2 regions of the Rhodopseudomonas sp. BR0G17 genome follow, and region 2 is predicted to be linked to the other one. Evidence: riboswitches for the same ligand, from Rfam matches in the RefSeq annotation. Region 2 holds a riboswitch; the other holds the start of a gene.
What was found. A riboswitch is a leader RNA that binds a small molecule or an ion and turns the genes downstream of it on or off. The one in region 2 is predicted to bind cobalamin.

Region 1 (4,568 bases), on a different contig from region 2:
GAGCTGACAAGCCGTCCACCGGGCTAAGGCTGGAGACACTCGCAACGTGCCTCGCTTGGACGCTGGAACCAATGTAGCCGCAGCGCATTATTTGTTCCGTTCACTAGTACACAGAGGAACTGCTGTGATCGCCTCTTCTGAACGGCCGAACAACAACTTGTTGCGAGCACTGAGCCCAAGCGATTTCGAGCTCGTGCGCCCGCATCTGAGGTGCGAGACCCGGGCCGCCGGCGATCTGTTGTATCGCCCCGGCGATCACGTCGGCAGCGCGTTCTTTCCGTGTGGGCCGAGCCTCGTATCTTATGAGGTGACCGACGGCGACGGTCGCGGCGTCGAGACGGTGCTGGTCGGGCGCGAAGGCGCGGTCGGCGGCATCGTCAGCTCCGGTTTCCTGCCCGCGTATTGCCTGATCGTCGTCAAGTTCGAGGGCCCGTTCGTCCGCATGCCGATCCTCAACATTCAGGCCGCCAAGGATCGGTCGCCGAGCTTCAAAGCCTTTTTCGCGCGCTACGCCGACTGTCTGATGGCGCAGATGTTTCAATCGACCGCGTGTAACGCGATCCATTCGATCGAGCAGCGCACTGCGAAGTGGATCGCTGCGGCGATGGACCGCACCGGCGACAGCATGGTGCCGCTGACCCACGAACAGCTCGCGGCGATGATGGGCGTCGGCCGCAGCTACACCAGCCGCGTGCTGCAGGCGTTTCGTCAGGAGGGCATCCTCACGACACGGCGCGGCGCCCTGATCGTCGACGATGCCGACAAGCTGCGGACGCGGGCCTGCCGCTGCAATGATGCGGTGAAGGAGCACTTCGACGTGGTGCTGCGCGGCGTCTATCCCGAGCCGGACGACGCTGCCGCGTAACTTTGTGAGATGGCTTCAGCGCGCCGGTGCGCGCTTCAGGTGCAGGTAGCCGGGATCGAATTCGCCGATCTTGGCGAGCCCCTGCCAGTTGCGGATCGTCAGAACCCCATAGCGGAAGTCCATCGTCTTCGATGCCCGCAACGACGAGATCGTGCGGTTGACGGTCGCGATCGCCATGCCCAGCGTGTCGCCGAGTTGGGCGAGGCTGATCGGGAGCTGCATCGAGTTACCGTCGGTCAGCTTAGAGACCTCGGCGCGGTAGAACAATTCGCAGAACAGATGCGCCATCCGCGCTTTCATCGTCCGGGCCGAATTGTTGGTGATCGCTTCGCGGAAAATCGCCGCATCCACAAGGGTTTCGCGCCAAATCGCAAAGCCGAGCCCGGGCCGGGCTTCAAACATTCGCAGGATCTCCCGGTGCGGAATGATCGCCGTCACCGCATGCCCGATCGCGCACAACGAATGATCCATCCGCTCCAAAAAAATCCCCTGCGCATCCGGCAGGTCGCCGACCATGTGAAACGACAGGAATTGGCGGCGGCCGTTTCGCTGCAAATGATACCGCCCGACCATGCCTTCGACGACGAGCGCGGCGCCCTTCGGCGTTTCGCCTTGGCGGATCAGATCCTCGCTGCTCTCGAGCTCCCGCAGCGTAAAACTCAAATTGCGGATTGCGGTGAGGTCATCGGCCGACAGACGGGAATGCTCGCGCAGTTTGTCGATCAGGACGCGATGGACATCCTTCATGGTCCGCCTTTCAAGTTAGATCATCTGATAGGGTTGATGGAACTTGGGGGCTTCAACTCCGAGAGGCGGCAGAGGTTGCTATTTTTTCGAACGCCGGGCGGCCGTTTTCGTCGTCGCTTGCGAGGCATGGCTCCGACGTGCTCTGTCGGTCGGATCATGACTGCGCGAGGATGACCGATGAGCGACTTCAGCCGGCTGTGGCTGGTGCGGCATGCGCCGGTGGATGGGCCAAAGGGCGTGATTCACGCTCCCGAGGCGCCGGTCGATCTCGGTGACACTGCGGTGCTCGCTGCGCTAGGCGAAAAACTGCCGCACGATGCGACGGTGGTCGCCAGCCCGAGCCGGCGCACGCGCGAGACCGCCGCAGCGCTCGGCTTCGATGCGATGCTCGAACCCGATTTCCGCGAACAGGATTTTGGCACCTGGACCGGGCGCCGCCACGACGATCTGTCGCGTGAACTCGGCCCTGCCTACGATGCGTTCTGGCAAGATGCGGCGCGCTTGGCGCCGCCGGGCGGCGAGAGCTTTGTCGACCAGATCGAGCGGGTGCGGCAGGGGCTGGCGCGGCTGCCCGGTGGTGACGTCGTGCTGGTGGTACACTCCGGCACCATTCGCGCCGTTCTGGCGATTGCTCTTAAGACATCCCCCGAGGTTGCGCTGAGCTTTGTGATTGATCCGCTGTCGCTGACCCAGATCGATCGGCTGGGCTCGTCCGGCTGGCGGATCGTCTGGGTCAATCGTGTAGTGGGTTAGGCTGGCCGTTTAGAACGAGGCCTTTTTGCTTGCACAGGCTGCAGCCCCGTGCTCTGGTTTTGACGTCTTCGGTGCCTCGCGTGCGAGGTGAAACTGGGAATACGGTGCGGTGTTTTTCGCCAAATCCGTAGCTGCCCCCGCAACTGTAAGCGGATCTGTCCGGATCATATGCCACTGACGCCAACGGCGTCGGGAAGGCGATCCAGGCGACATCCGTGAGCCAGGAGACCGGCCGAAGACGGAAGCATCTAACCGATCGACGGCGGGTCGAGAGCGGAGCAGCGATGACCGAATTCTCTTAGCAAGGCTAAGCCGCGTGCAGCCGCGATAGGCGTCACGCGACGCTTGGCATCGCCTAGCACTCATCCCCCTTCAATCAGAACCAGCCACAGCGCCGCCGCGATTGAGCCGGCGGCCATTGCTGCGGCGCGAGGGAACGGTCATGGAGCCGAAAGACACAACTACCAACGAAGCCTTCAAGGGCTTCACCAACGAGGCCTGCCCGTTTCTGCCGTGCCATCGCGGCGTCGAGCGGGAATTCAACTGCCTGTTCTGCTACTGCCCGCTGAGCGCCTATCAGTGCCCCGGCCCCTACAAGACCTTCGTCGATCGCAATGGGCTGACGCGCAAGGATTGTTCGGACTGCACCCTGCCGCACAACGGCTATCGGCGGTCGTGGAATTTCATCCAGCGCTGGCTGGAGCGGCCAGTGCCTTGGGACAGCCAGTCCCAGGATCCGCGCCGCCTCAAGCGCGAAGTCTCGGAAAGCGGCGACTAAAAAACATTGCCGCCGCCTCCGCATCGCTGGATTACAGCAGTAGCGGAGGCGCTGGCATTTTTCGCGTTAGAGCGAGCGGGCGATCAACAGCTTCATCACCTCGTTGGTGCCGCCGTAGATCTTCTGGATCCGCGAGTCGATGAACATCCGGCCGATTGGGTATTCCTGCATGTAGCCGTAGCCGCCGTGCAGTTGCAGGCACTCGTCCACGGTCTCGACCTGCTTCTGCGTCGTCCACCATTTCGCCATTGAGGCGGTCACCGCATCGAGATTGCCGGCGATCAGTTGCACCAGACAGTAATCCACGAACACCCGCGCAATGAAGGCTTCGGTCTTGCGTTCGGCGAGCGTGAAAGCTGTGTTCTGGAATTCGATAATCGGCTGGCCGAACGCCTTGCGCTCCCGCGTATAGTCCGAAGTCAGCGCGACCGCGCGCTCCATCGCCGCCACGGCGCCGATCGCGATGATCAGGCGCTCTTGCGGCAGCTGCTGCATCAGCTGCACGAAGCCTTTGCCCTCTTCGCCGCCGAGCAGGTTCTCCTTCGGCGTGCGGGCATTCTCGAAGAACAGCTCGGAGGTGTCGGAGGCGTGCAGGCCGATCTTGTCGAGGTTGCGGCCGCGCTTGAAGCCGGGGTTGTCCTTGGTCTCCAGCACGATCAGCGACAGCCCTTTGGCGCCGGCACCGCCGGTGCGGGCAACCACGATGATCAGGTCGCAGTTCTGGCCGTTGGTGATGAATGTCTTCTGGCCGTTGATGACGTAGTCGTCGCCGTCGAGCTTGGCGGTGGTGCGCACGCTCTGCAGATCGGAGCCGGTGCCGGGCTCGGTCATCGCGATCGCGCCGATCAGCTCGCCGCGCGCCATGCCGGGCAGCCAACGCCGCTTCTGCTCTTCCGAACCGTAGTTGAGGATGTAGTGCGCCACGATGCCGCTCGACACGGTGACGCCGGACAGCGCGTCCGGAACGATCTTCTCCATGTCCTCATAGACCGCGGCATCATAGGCGAAGCTGGCTCCGAGCCCGCCGTACTCTTCCGGAACGCTGGGCAACAGCGCCCCCATCTCGCCGAGCTTCAGCCAGGCCGAACGATCGACCATCTTCTGCTTGCGCCACTTGTCGCCATCCGGCGCGAGGTCCTTGGCGAGGAATTTGCGAAACTGGTCGCGGAACGTGTCCAGCTCTTCGGTCATCCAGGGCGATCGGTATTCCATGTTTCCTCACTCGAATGGGCGGCCGCTTGGCACGGCGCATCGCCCGCTGATCTAGGCCAGTTCGGCGGTGCAGGATAGACGTTGCGACCGCCGTATCTTGCGGCGTGTCGCTGCAGGCGGCTGCGCTGTTCGCAGCCGCAGCATGCGCGACGATGGAGGCACTCAGGTGGCGCTGTCGATCAGGCTTTCAAGCAGCCGCTTCAGCTCGGCGGT
Region 2 (4,568 bases):
GAGCCGATCATCACCAGCGTGCGCATGTCGGCGCGTTGCGGCACAGCATCGCCGAGCGGCATCACGTCGATGCGCTCGCGCGGATCGCTGACGGCAGTCGCAAAGATCACCGGCACGGATGCCGGATGGATGCTGCGCAATAGCTCAAACGCGCGGCCGAGCTGCCAGGGCCGCGCTTTCGAGATCGGGTTGTACAGCGCGATCACAAAGTCGGCTTCGGCCGCCGCGCGCAGACGCTTCTCGACCGTTTCCCACGGCTTGAGATTGTCCGACAGGTTGATCGCGCAGAAATCGTGGCCGAGCGGCGCACCGATCCGCGCTGCAGCGGCGAACATTGCGCTGATGCCGGGAAGCACGCGAATGTCGAGCTCCCGCCAAGCTGCATCGCCGGCCTCGATCGCTTCGAACAGCGCCGCCGCCATCGCGAACACGCCGGGATCGCCGGAGGAGACGATCACAACATGCCGGCCGTCACCTGCCAGCCGCAGCGCGAAGCCGGCACGATCGAGCTCCTCGCGATTATCGGAAGCGTGCCGCTGCAAGCCGTCGCGTTCGGCGACGCGCGCCACATAGGGCGCGTAGCCGACGATGTCGGTGGCGCGTGCCAGTGCTGCGCTGACTTCGGGCGTGATCAGTTCTTGCGCGCCGGGCCCAAGGCCGGCAACCACCACAGATCCGGTCATGGCCGTCGCCCTTGTCCGTGAACCAGCACGATCGAGAAGTAGGGGGCGTCGTCGGTGGTCTTGTCGGCGAGCGGCATCACCACCTGATCGTCCATCGCGCCGCGCTCGACATAGATCGCGCGATCGAGCAGGCCGGCGTCGTCGAGCGCGCGGCGTACCTTGGGCAAATTGCGGCCGAGCTTCATGATCACGATCGCATCGCCAGCGGCGAGCGCCGCCTTCAGTCGCGCCGGCCCGAGCGTCGCCGGCACCACGCAGAGCACGTCATCACCATAAGTGATCGGCGTTCCGCTCGCGGTCCAGCACGCCGCCATGCCCGAGATGCCGGGCACGACTTCGACAGGCACGCGCGGCGCCAGCCGGCTGTGCAGATGCATGAACGAGCCGTACAGGAACGGATCGCCTTCACACAGCACGACGACGTCGCGGCCTTGCGCGATGTGTTCGGCGAGCCGCGCGACGCATTGTTCGTAGAAGCTGCGCAGCGTCGCCGCATAGGCCGGATCGTCGAGCGCAATCTCGGTCGTCACCGGATAGTCCATCGGCTCTTCGATCACACCGTCCGCCAACAGACCGTCGGCGATGCGGCGCGCGTGGCCGGGGCGTCCGGCTTTGCGGAAGTACGCGACCACCTTGGCGGCGCCGACCAGCCGCGCGGCGCGGACGCTCATCAGGTCGGGCGCGCCGGGGCCGACGCCGACGCCGTAAACTGTCGGCGCGCTCATTCGCGTTCGCTCGCCAGCGCGTTGATCGCCGCAGCCGTCATCGCGCTGCCGCCGCGCCGGCCGCGCACGATCACGCAAGGCGACGGCGAGTCCGTCAGCAGTGCGTCCTTGGATTCGGCCGCGCCGACGAAGCCGACTGGGATGCCGATAATGGCAGCGGGCAGCGGTGCGCCGGGCTCGGCGAGAATTTCGAGCAGGCGGAACAGCGCGGTCGGCGCATTGCCGATCGCCACCACAGCGCCCTGCATCCGGTCGCGCCACAGTTCGAGCGCGGCGGCCGATCGGGTGGTGCCGAGCTTTGCGGCGAGGGCCGGAACACCAGGATGGCTCAGCGTGCAGATCACTTCGTTGTCGGCCGGCAGCCGCTTGCGGGTGACGCCGTTGGCGACCATCTGCGCGTCGCACAGGATCGGCGCGCCGGCCTGCAGCGCGGCGCGACCGGCCGATACAAAGCCGGGCGTGAACGCGATGTCGTCCGCAACCTCGACCATGCCGCTGGCGTGAATGATGCGCACCGCGATCTTCTCCTCGTCGCGCGTGAACCGATCGAGCGCGGCTTCAGCGCGGATAATGGAGAACGACTGACGATAGATCGCGTCGCCGTCCTTTTCGTAAGCGTAAGTCATCGGGCGGCGTCCTCGATCAGCTCGGGGAGAAGGGATGGGGGCTGCTCTGTGTCGGCGACTGCGCTGCCGCTTGAAGTCTCCATCGCGGAGATGCTGAGCCCCGCGGCGAGGGCGAACTGCATCAGGATGGCGCGTGCGGCATGGCCGGCGCGCTGCGCGTACAGCCTATTGAGGCGACGAAGCGTGGTCGGCGGCAGGTTGGTGATCAGTTCGCTTGGAACGTCGGGCTGCTCTCGAGCGCTTAGGACCGCGAAGGCCATCCGCCGGCTGCCGGCGAACGCGGTGGTCGGTTCGACGGCTTCACGGTCGGAATGCGCCTGATCCGGCAGCACGATCAGGATTGCGCGCGGCAGCGACGAATCGAGGGAGCGCTCGCACGCGTGCGCGGCGAAAGAGGCGAGATCGCTGGTGTGCAACCGGGGCGGTCCGCCGGGCCATGACTGAGCGAAATCCGCCAGCGTCGCGGCGCAGGGCGACAGCACCACGATTTCGGCGGCGGCTGGCCGAAGCGACAGCTGAGAACCGGCGGAGACACCGGGATGGAGCGCAGTGGGCGGCATCGCGCCGAATCTCGTCGGTTGGCCATCGCGGGCGATGGCTCAAAACCGGCGAACGGACCTGCACTCCGGACCGCCGAAAGACATCCCGGGGCACCCCGCCCGAAACGACGTCAACATAGCAGGCGACGGCAGGTCTCCTGGCTCACGGGTCTTCGCCGATGCAGCCTTCCCGGAATATCTCCAGTGGCGTGTTGCGTCGGCTAACCGTTTACAGTTGCGGGGGCAGCTTCGGCTCGACCGCGGGCAGCGATCTTCCGATATTCCCTCTTCGTCCTGTCCGAGGACAGGACACCGTCGGCGCGGGATGTTTGGGACGGAAACGGCAAACTGTCAATCGACCATCATTGGCAACTGGCCGCCAAGAGCCGTCATCAAATTCGCGCCAGCTTGATCGGGATCAAGGCGTATCGCCCGAGGCCTCCGGGGCTCGCGCCAACGAGCTGCGGCGGCTATCGATCGCCGCACGCAGCAGCGCCGCCGCCCGGAACGGCGCGTGCAGCGCTTTGCTGAACGGCAGCGCGGCGAACAGGCCGAACACCAGCCCGAGATGGGTGGTGAGCAGTAGCCCCATCGCCAGCGTGCTGCGGAAGCCGAGCACCGCGAGCCCACTGGCGCCGACGAGGGCCAGCAGGATGAGAAAAGCGACGTTCAGCCTAGTCTCGCCGCGATCGCTCGGCTCGTGGTCGGCCCGCGCTTCCAATGCCAGCAGTCCCACCGCGCCGACGGTCATCGTCACGCCGCCGACGAGCCCGAGCATCACCGGCAGGCTGACGACCGGGTAGGGCGCTACGACGCCGAGCAGATGATGATAAGTGGCGGCCACGATTGTCGACAGGCCGCTGAGCACGAAGCCGCCGGCGGTCAGATGGTGTAAGATCCGTCGCCGCTGCGAGGTGCGCTCATCATGGTTGTGGCAGCCGGGACCGCCGCCGCCGAGATGGCGCAGCGTGATGATGTCGGAGAGGGCAGCGGGCAGCGCGCGGACGATCTCGCGGACCGTCATCCCCGGCGCGATCGTATGCCAGTATCGCAGCGTCGCCAGCGTGACCGCGATCACCGCCCAGGCGAAGGTGCCGCCCGCGAGTCCGGCCATCGCCGGCCACGGCAGCACGCGATAGAACGCGCCTTCGCCCGCGTGGGCGGTTAGCAAGGTTGCCGATGAGTCCGTGCCCAGTACGAGGCCAAAGGTGATCAGCAGCGCGAGCGCGACGGTGGCGGGTACTGCGAGCGATGAGGCGCGAAAGACGCGCCCAAGCGCGGGCGGCCACAAATGGTCTGCATAGGAGCGCTGCCGCAGTTCGGCGAACGTCGCCGGCAGATTGACGGCGAACGGATGTGGTGGTGTGTACTGGCAATCATGCCAGCAGCCCTGGCAGTTGTGGCACAGGTTCGACAGGTAGCTGACGTCGGTCAGGCTGAAGCCGTGCTTGCCGTCGATCGCTGGAAACACCGGGCAGAGCCCATCGCAATACATGCAGGCGCTACAGATCCGCAGCACGCGCTCGGCCTCTGAGATCGGATCACCCGCGGACATGGCGCGCGGCCTCCTCGCCGGCGATCTGGCCGAACACTGCCGATAGGGTGATGCCTAGCCCGGCGAGATAGCCCCGGCGCAGCACATTCGCGGCCATGATCATGCCGGCCGCGAACAGATCGTCGTGACGGCGCCCGTCGGTCTGGACCACCCGCATCGTTGCATCCACCTTGATGCCGTAGTGCACGAAGGTCAGCCCCGGCCGCATTGGATAGGCGGCAAATGGTGGCTCCGCGATGGTGCGCGCGGCGTTGGCCGGGGCGGCATTGAAGTCCTCAATGCTTTGCAACAGAGCGGTGGGATCGATCTGCAGCGCGGCAGCTAGTTCCCCGAGGTTCGGCGCAGTGACCGGCGCTAGCGCGGATGGCGCAGCGCGGGCCAGACCCGCTGCATCGAGCACCAGGAAAGCAATTTGACCGGGGCAGGCGGCGATCCTTGGT

Region 1: linked by a shared signal. The riboswitch ahead of DY467_RS13275 (cysteine-rich small domain-containing protein) and the one ahead of DY467_RS12065 (hypothetical protein) in region 2 are both predicted to bind cobalamin.

What each region holds. Positions count from the first base shown of each region.
Region 1 covers NZ_QUML01000014.1:81,955-86,522, forward strand. The annotation lists gene DY467_RS13260 (Crp/Fnr family transcriptional regulator) at 125-865, shown strand; gene DY467_RS13265 (Crp/Fnr family transcriptional regulator) at 881-1,612, opposite strand; gene DY467_RS13270 (histidine phosphatase family protein) at 1,790-2,365, shown strand; cobalamin riboswitch at 2,418-2,616, shown strand; gene DY467_RS13275 (cysteine-rich small domain-containing protein) at 2,808-3,143, shown strand; gene DY467_RS13280 (acyl-CoA dehydrogenase family protein) at 3,210-4,355, opposite strand; gene DY467_RS13285 (MarR family winged helix-turn-helix transcriptional regulator) at 4,518-4,568, opposite strand, start outside.
Region 2 covers NZ_QUML01000012.1:142,197-146,764, reverse strand. The annotation lists gene cobJ (precorrin-3B C(17)-methyltransferase) at 1-683, opposite strand, end outside; gene DY467_RS12075 (precorrin-2 C(20)-methyltransferase) at 680-1,408, opposite strand; gene DY467_RS12070 (precorrin-8X methylmutase) at 1,405-2,034, opposite strand; gene DY467_RS12065 (hypothetical protein) at 2,031-2,594, opposite strand; cobalamin riboswitch at 2,705-2,904, opposite strand; gene tcuB (tricarballylate utilization 4Fe-4S protein TcuB) at 2,992-4,128, opposite strand; gene tcuA (FAD-dependent tricarballylate dehydrogenase TcuA) at 4,115-4,568, opposite strand, start outside.